2 regions of the Pseudomonas nunensis genome follow, and region 1 is predicted to be linked to the other one. Evidence: predicted binding sites of a transcription regulator. Region 1 holds the regulator's gene; the other holds the start of a gene.
The links. Region 1 encodes FliA, which starts transcription of late flagellar genes. Its sites were predicted from a motif close to CTAAAGTTTNNNNNNNNNNNGCCGNTAA; they were not measured.

Region 1 (4,340 bases):
CGTTACCGCCCAGGCCGAACTGAGCCTGCGTGGCGAAGGCGAGACCAACGGCGACAAGACCACCAATCGCCAGTTGTTCGCCGGCCTGCCGTTGACCGCTGCCGAGCCGCTGATCGAACCAACGTATTCCGAACCTCGTCGTGCAGCGCCGGCCCCTGCGCCAGCCGCCGGCGGTGTCGACCCACGGGCTTTCGACTCGATGCGTTTCGAGCTCAACAGCCTGCGCGAATTGATGGAAGTGCAACTCGGCTCGCTGGCCTGGAATCAGCTGCAAGGCAGCCGTCCGGCCCAGGCCAACCTGTGGCGTCGCCTGCAACGCATCGGCTTGTCCGGCCCGTTGTCCCGCGACCTGCTTGCACTGATTACCGATATTGAAGAACCTCGTCAGGCTTGGCGCATGTTGCTGGCGCACCTGGCGCGGATGATCGCCACACCGGAAGTCGAGCCACTGGAAGAGGGCGGTGTGATTGCCATGGTCGGCCCTGCCGGCATGGGCAAGACCACCACACTGGCCAAGCTTGCGGCCCGTTATGTGCTCAAGTACGGCGCGCAGAGCATCGCGCTGGTGAGCATGGACAGCTACCGCATCGGCGCCCAGGAACAACTCAAGACGTTGGGCCGCATTCTTAATGTGTCGGTGACCCACGTCGATCCGGGCCAGTCCCTGGTGCAGGCGCTGGATCCATTGCTGCGTAAACGCGTGATCCTGATCGATACCGCCGGCCTTCAAGCCAGCGATCCGGCACTGCGCATGCAGCTCGAAAGCCTGGCCGGTCGCGGGATCAAATCGAAAAATTATCTGGTCTTGGCAACCACCAGCCAGAAACAGGTTCTAACCGCTGCTTATCACAGCTACAAGCGGTGTGGGCTGGCCGGCTGCATCCTGACTAAACTGGATGAGACGGCGAGTCTGGGCGAGGTGTTGAGCCTGGCCATCAGTCATGAATTGCCGGTGGCTTACCTCACCGATGGCCCACGGATTCCAGATGATTTGCATCTGCCGCGGCGTCACCAGTTGGTCAGTCGCGCGGTCAGCGTGCAAATGCAGGAAGAACCCAGCGAAGAAGCCATGGCTGACATGTTCGCTGATATTTACCACAGCCCGACCAAGCAGGTTGGCTGAGGTACTAATGAACAGTTTTTGTACCTACATCGATGGTCTGCCATGCATTGTTCAGTTGATGAACGCGCAGCCAGTAATGTGGCCTCCGTCTATGCAAGACAAGGTAAAGAAATAACATGGGCAGCATGCATCCCGTACAGGTGATCGCGGTGACCGGCGGCAAAGGTGGCGTCGGGAAGACTAACGTGTCAGTGAACTTGTCCCTGGCTCTAGCAGAGCTTGGCCGGCGCGTCATGCTGCTGGACGCCGATCTGGGTCTGGCGAACGTCGACGTTCTGCTGGGACTGACGCCCAAACGTACCCTGGCCGACGTGATCGAAGGCCGCTGCGAGCTGCGCGACGTTCTGTTGCAAGGCCCCGGCGGTATCCGCATCGTGCCGGCCGCGTCCGGCACTCAGAGCATGGTGCATCTGAGCCCGGCCCAACACGCCGGCCTGATCCAGGCTTTCAGCGATATCGGCGACAACCTCGACGTATTGGTGATCGACACTGCTGCGGGTATTGGTGACTCGGTAGTCAGTTTTGTTCGCGCAGCCCAGGAAGTGTTGCTGGTGGTGTGTGACGAGCCGACGTCGATTACCGATGCCTACGCCCTGATCAAATTGCTCAACCGCGACTACGGCATGAACCGCTTCCGCGTCCTGGCCAACATGGCCCAGAGCCCGCAAGAAGGTCGCAACCTGTTCGCCAAGTTGACCAAGGTCACGGACCGCTTCCTCGACGTCGCCTTACAATACGTCGGTGCTGTGCCTTACGACGAAAGCGTGCGCAAGGCCGTGCAGAAGCAACGTGCTGTCTACGAAGCCTTCCCGCGCTCCAAGTGCGCCCTGGCCTTCAAGGCGATTGCCCAGAAAGTCGACACCTGGCCGCTGCCGGCCAACCCGCGCGGGCACCTGGAATTTTTCGTCGAGCGTCTCGTGCAACAGACCGCAGGACCCGTCCTATGACAGCCAGTGGCTACAACCTCTACAAGAAATCGGCGCGTGATTCGCAATACGAGCTGATCGAGCGTTATGCGCCACTGGTTAAACGCATTGCTTACCACTTGCTGGCGCGTTTGCCGGCCAGTGTCCAGGTGGAAGACCTGATCCAGGCCGGGATGATTGGCCTGCTTGAAGTGTCGACCAAATATGACGCCAGCAAAGGCGCGAGTTTCGAAACGTACGCGGGCATTCGAATCCGTGGCGCGATGCTCGATGAAGTACGCAAGGGGGACTGGGCACCACGTTCGGTCCACCGCAATACCCGTATGGTCAGCGACGCAATTCGCTCGATTGAAGCTAAAACCGGCCGTGACGCTAAAGATCACGAGGTTGCGGCCGAACTCCAATTGAGTCTCGACGATTATTACGGGATTTTGAACGATACCTTGGGCAGCCGCCTGTTCAGTTTCGACGACCTGTTGCAGGACGGCGAACACGAAGGGCTGCACGAGGATGGCGCCAGTGCTCATATGGAGCCGTCGCGCGATCTGGAAGATGAACGTTTCCAGGCTGCATTGGCGGACGCGATTGCCAATTTGCCGGAGCGTGAGCGACTGGTGTTGGCGCTGTACTACGACGAAGAGCTGAACCTCAAGGAAATCGGTGAGGTCCTGGGTGTCAGCGAATCGCGTGTCAGCCAGTTACACAGCCAGTGCGCGGCCCGTTTGCGGGGGCGTTTGGGGGAGTGGCGAGCGCGCTGAAGGCAGTGTGGGGACACTGCGAACGAGGCTGGTGTGGTGTTGAACTGCAGCGGTCTCGATCTGTTGTGCTCCAGACAGTCATTTGAGTGCTTTGCCGGATTGATTGAAATGGCGCGTCCAGGTGCTGGGCGCGTTTAAGACTGCTTGGAGGTCGAATTGGACAAGAACATGAAAATCCTCATCGTTGATGACTTCTCAACGATGCGGCGGATCATTAAAAACCTGTTGCGTGACCTTGGGTTCACCAACACGGTCGAGGCTGACGATGGCACCACTGCCATTCCGGTTCTCAACAGCGGCAGCATCGACTTTCTGGTAACAGACTGGAACATGCCTGGCATGACCGGCATCGACCTGCTGCGCCACGTGCGCGCCGATGAAAAACTCAAGCACTTGCCAGTGCTGATGGTGACCGCCGAAGCCAAGCGCGAGCAGATCATCGAAGCGGCCCAGGCCGGTGTTAACGGCTATGTGGTCAAACCCTTCACGGCCCAGGCGTTGAAAGAAAAAATCGAAAAGATTTTCGAACGCATCGGTTGAGCAACTGCGCCACGGGGGAGCTATGGAGCATAACGAATCTTCACAGGGCGATTTTGAATCGACCCTGAAAAAACATGCGGTCGAACTGGTCGAAAGCCTTGAAAAAGGCAGGTTCGGCGACGCTGTGCAACTGATCCATGAGCTCAACCAGACCCGTGACCGCGGCCTGTATCAGGAAGTGGGCAAGCTCACTCGTGAGCTGCATAGCGCGATCGTCAATTTCCAGATTGACCCGAACATGCCGCAAGCCGAGGAAGTCTCGCAGATCACGGATGCCACTGAGCGTCTGGGTTATGTGGTCAAGCTGACCGAGGCCGCTGCCAACCGCACCATGGACCTGGTGGAAAACGCCACGCCGCTGGTCAATGGCCTGAGCCAGGAAGCCCAGGCCTTGAGCACTGACTGGGGACGCTTTATGCGTCGCGAAGTCGGGGCTGAAGAGTTCCGTGAGTTGGCCCGGCGGGTCGACGGTTTCCTGACGCGCAGCAGCGAAGAAAATCGCGTGGTGTCGAGCAACCTGAACGACATTCTGCTGGCTCAGGATTACCAGGACCTCACCGGTCAAGTGATCAAGCGCGTGACCCAATTGGTCACCGAAGTTGAAAGCAACCTGCTCAAGCTCGTGCTCATGGCCAGCCAGGTAGACCGCTTTGCGGGTATCGAACATGACCGTGAAGCGATGCTTGCTGAAAAAGATCCGCAAAAACATCTCTCTCAGGGTGAAGGTCCGCAGATTCATGCCGATAAAAGAGAAGACGTTGTGTCCGGTCAGGACGATGTGGACGATTTGTTATCCAGCCTAGGATTTTAGAGTTTTAGCATTTTAGGTTTTTTAGGTTTTTAGACCTTGGGAGCACCCCCTTAATGAGCTTCGGCGCCGATGAAGAGATCCTTCAGGATTTCCTGGTTGAGGCCGGCGAGATTCTAGAGCAACTGTCCGAACAGCTGGTCGAGCTGGAAAGCCGACCAGATGATGCGGACTTGCTCAATGCA
Region 2 (4,340 bases), 3.3 Mb from region 1:
AAAATCCGTTAAGGACAGCTCAAAAACGCCGTGTATGATGGTCGGTCCTTGCGAAGGGGATCGTGTCACAGGGCTGTCGCCTGAGGGTGGCAGGCTGATGCGAATCCAGTTCTTCACGTTAATAGACCAGGAGATATTCAATGAGCGTACTCGTAGGCAAACAAGCTCCAGACTTCACCGTACCGGCCGTACTCGGCAACGGCGAGATCGTAGACAGCTTCACCCTGTCGTCGGCTATCAAAGGCAAATACGGCCTGGTGTTCTTCTACCCACTGGACTTCACCTTCGTTTGCCCGTCCGAGCTGATCGCTCTGGACAACCGCATGGCTGACTTCAAGGCGCGCAACGTTGAAGTGGTTGCTGTGTCGATCGACTCGCATTTCACCCACAACGCATGGCGCAACACCCCGGTGAACAATGGCGGTATTGGCCAGGTTCGCTACACCATGGCTGCTGACATCAAGCAGGAAATCATGAAAGCCTACGACGTTCAGTCCGCTGACGGCGTTGCTTTCCGTGGCGCATTCCTGATCGACGACAAAGGCGTTGTCCGTTCGCAGATCATCAACGACCTGCCACTGGGCCGTAACATGGAAGAGCTGATCCGTCTGGTCGACGCACTGCAATTCCACGAAGAGCACGGCGAAGTTTGCCCTGCCAACTGGAAAAAAGGCGACAAAGGCATGACCGCTTCCACCGAAGGTGTTGCGGCTTACCTGACCGAGCACGCTGCGGCGCTGTAAGCCCAAGCGTCAGGCATAAAAAAACCGGCCGCGAGGCCGGTTTTTTTGTGGGCGGGATAAAACCCTTCGACCGGATCAGTCGTTGAAGTCTTCCCAGCCGCCCATTTGCTTCCAGCGATTGACGATGCCGCAGAACAGCTCGGCCGTCTTCTCGGTGTCGTAGCGAGCCGAGTGAGCCTCGCGACCGTCAAAGTCGATATCGGCTGCCTGGCAGGCCTTGGCCAGCACGGTTTGACCGTAAGCCAGGCCAGCGAGGGTTGCAGTGTCGAAGCTGGAGAACGGATGAAACGGGTTGCGTTTCATGTCCAGGCGCGCGACAGCGGCGTTGAGGAAGCCCAGGTCGAAGCTGCTGTTGTGCCCGACCAGGATCGCCCGCTTGCAACCGTTGGCTTTCAGGGCCTTGCGGATGCCGCGGAAGATATCGGTCAGGGCGGTTTCTTCACTCACGGCCATGCGCAGCGGGTGATCGAGCTTGATCCCGGTGAATTCCAGGGCGGCCGCTTCGATGTTCGCGCCTTCAAACGGTTCTACGCGAAAGAAGTAGGTGTGATCGGGGTAAACAAACCCTTTTTCATCCATGGCGATGGTGGTCGCGGCAATTTCCAGCAGGGCGTCGGTGGCCGAGTTGAAACCACCGGTTTCTACGTCGACGACAACCGGCAGGTAGCCACGGAATCTGGCAGCCATTGGATGACGAGGACCGCCTCCACCGCCTTGACCGTCCTGTTCGTCGTCGAAATGGTCTTCACTCACGCGTGTTCCTCCAGCAGGCGCCAGCGCAGTTTTTCACCGGCGCGCAGCGGGATTACGGTCAGCTCGCCAAATGGCAGGCTGGTTGGGGCGGTCCACTCTTCGCGGACCAGGGTAATGCGATCGGTGTTCACCGGCAGGCCATAGAAGCGCGGGCCATTGAGACTGGCGAAGGCTTCGAGCTTGTCCAGCGCATTGCGCTGTTCGAAGGCCTCGGCGTACATCTCGATCGCAGCATAAGCGGTGTAGCAACCGGCACAGCCGCAAGCGGCTTCTTTGGCATGCTGGGCATGCGGCGCCGAGTCGGTGCCGAGGAAGAACTTCTCGCTGCCGCTGGTGGCGGCGTCGAGCAGGGCTTCCTGGTGCGTGTTGCGCTTGAGAATCGGCAGGCAGTAGAAGTGCGGCCGAATCCCGCCAACCAGCATGTGGTTGCGGTTGTACAACAGGTGATGAGCAGTGATGGTTGCGCCGACGTTGGCCGGAGCCGCGTTGACGAACTGAACGGCATCGGCGGTGGTGATGTGTTCGAACACCACTTTGAGCGTCGGGAAACGCTCGACCACACGGCGCATGTGCTCATCGATGAAGATTTTTTCGCGATCGAACACGTCGACATCGCCACGGGTGACTTCACCGTGGATCAACAACGGCATCCCGACTTCGGCCATGGCCTCGATCGCCGGGAAAATCTTGTCGATGCTGGTGACGCCAGAATCCGAGTTGGTGGTGGCGCCGGCCGGGTACAGCTTGGCGGCGTGAACGAAACCGCTGGCCTTGGCTTCACGAATTTCTTCGGGCTGGGTGCGGTCGGTCAGGTACAGCACCATCAGCGGTTCGAAACGACTGCCGGCCGGGCGTGCAGCGAGAATCCGCTGGCGATAGCCGTCGGCTTCAGCGGCGTTGCGCACCGGAGGTACCAGGTTGGGCATGATGATGGCGCGACCAAAGGTGCGCGCGACATCCGCAACGGTATTGGACAAAACAGCACCATCGCGAAGATGAATATGCCAGTCGTCGGGACGCAGCAGGGTCAGGCGGTCGGACATGAGGGGATTCCAGGCGGGTCAAACTGAGGGGAATGCTACCGGAAAAGACTCTCTCAGGCACTCGCTATCAAGTTTTGCAGCAAGCTTCCGATATCCAATAGGTATGCCGTAAACGTATGTGTCGGTCTTTTTGTTGTAGAAGCCAGTGGAGCCTCCCGTGCGCCAGCGTTATTTAGCCTTGCTCAGTGTGTTTGCCAGCCTTCCCGCGATGGCGCTCACTTTCCAGACCCGTCTGGAGAGCATTGAGTGGACGGTCGAAGGGGATAAGTTCGAATGCCGACTGGCCCAGCCGATTACCGATTTCGGTTCCGGCGAGTTCGTGCGTCGTGCGGGTGAGCAGGCGATTTTTCGTCTCAAAGCCTACAACTCGGTGATTGGCGGTGGCTCCGCGACCTTGCTGGCGGCCGCTGCGCCATGGCAACCGGGACGTGGCGACATCAACCTGGGGTCGGTGAACATCGGCAGCGGCAACGTGCTGTTCAACAGTTCGCAAGTGCAGGCCGGGCGCCTGATCAGTGGCTTGATGGACGGTCGCAGCCCGGTGATCCGGCGCGCGTCCGGCGATGGCCGGGTGTCTGAAGTTCGCCTGCTGCCGGTCAAGTTCAGCAAGGCTTTCAATGATTATCAGGGTTGTGTGGCCAAGCTGTTGCCGCAGAATTTCGAGCAGGTGAAGCAATCCGAAGTCGGTTTCCCCGGCGAAGGTGTCGATCTGGATCCGCAGGCCAAGGCCAAGCTGCAGGTCATGCTGGAGTTCATGAAGGCCGATCCGACGGTTAATCACATCGAACTCGACGGTCACTCCGACAACAGCGGCAATCGCCTGACCAACCGCGAATTGTCACGCCGCCGCGCATTGGCGGTGATGGATTTCTTCAAGGCCAATGGCATCCAGGAATCGCAGATCACCATGCGTTTCCACGGCGAACGCTACCCGCTGGCGCCGAACACCAATGCGACCAACCGGGCCAAGAATCGCCGGGTCGCGGTGCGTCTTGAGCGGGTTGCTCCGACCGAGAAACCGACGGCGCCGGCCACTGCTTCGGCAGGCGCGGCGGCTACATCCTGACTCGGCGGTCATCGTCGCGCTCTCGTAAGAATCTGTCGCTTCGTCGTCATAAGCTGTCGCGGTACTGTAAATTATTCCGTATGAGCGGTAGACTTCACGGCTTTCCGTAAACCCCGTGGAGTGATGGCATGGCGGACGTAAACAAGGTCGTTCTGGCGTATTCCGGCGGCCTGGACACTTCGGTGATCCTCAAGTGGCTGCAGGATACTTATAACTGTGAAGTAGTGACCTTCACCGCTGACCTGGGTCAGGGCGAAGAGGTCGAACCGGCCCGCGCCAAGGCTCAGGCCATGGGCGTAAAAGAAATCTACATCGACGATCTGCGCGAAGAATTCGTGCGTGATTTCGTGTTCCCGATGTTCCGTGCCAACACCGTTTACGAAGGCGAGTACCTGCTGGGTACTTCCATCGCTCGTCCGTTGATTGCCAAACGCCTGATCGAAATCGCGAACGAAACCGGCGCTGACGCCATTTCCCACGGCGCGACCGGCAAGGGCAACGACCAGGTGCGTTTCGAACTGGGTGCCTACGCACTCAAGCCAGGCGTGAAAGTGATCGCCCCTTGGCGCGAGTGGGACCTGCTCTCCCGTGAAAAGCTGATGGATTACGCTGAAAAGCACAACATCCCGATCGAGCGCCACGGCAAGAAAAAATCCCCGTACTCGATGGATGCCAACCTGCTGCACATCTCCTATGAAGGCGGCGTGCTGGAAGACACCTGGACCGAGCACGAAG

Region 2: NK667_RS01665 (flagellar protein MotY) is a predicted target of FliA. The motif match lies at 2,606-2,633, and genes of this name have one in related genera.

What each region holds. Positions count from the first base shown of each region.
Region 1 covers NZ_CP101125.1:4,381,088-4,385,427, reverse strand. Annotated here, with positions in the region: gene flhF (flagellar biosynthesis GTPase FlhF) at 1-1,123, shown strand, start outside; gene fleN (flagellar synthesis regulator FleN) at 1,240-2,070, shown strand; gene fliA (RNA polymerase sigma factor FliA) at 2,067-2,807, shown strand; gene NK667_RS19140 (chemotaxis response regulator CheY) at 2,976-3,347, shown strand; gene NK667_RS19135 (protein phosphatase CheZ) at 3,370-4,158, shown strand; gene NK667_RS19130 (chemotaxis protein CheA) at 4,212-4,340, shown strand, end outside.
Region 2 covers NZ_CP101125.1:351,641-355,980, forward strand. Annotated here, with positions in the region: gene NK667_RS01650 (peroxiredoxin) at 141-743, shown strand; gene rnt (ribonuclease T) at 819-1,496, opposite strand; gene pyrC (dihydroorotase) at 1,493-2,539, opposite strand; gene NK667_RS01665 (flagellar protein MotY) at 2,697-3,605, shown strand; gene NK667_RS01670 (argininosuccinate synthase) at 3,734-4,340, shown strand, end outside.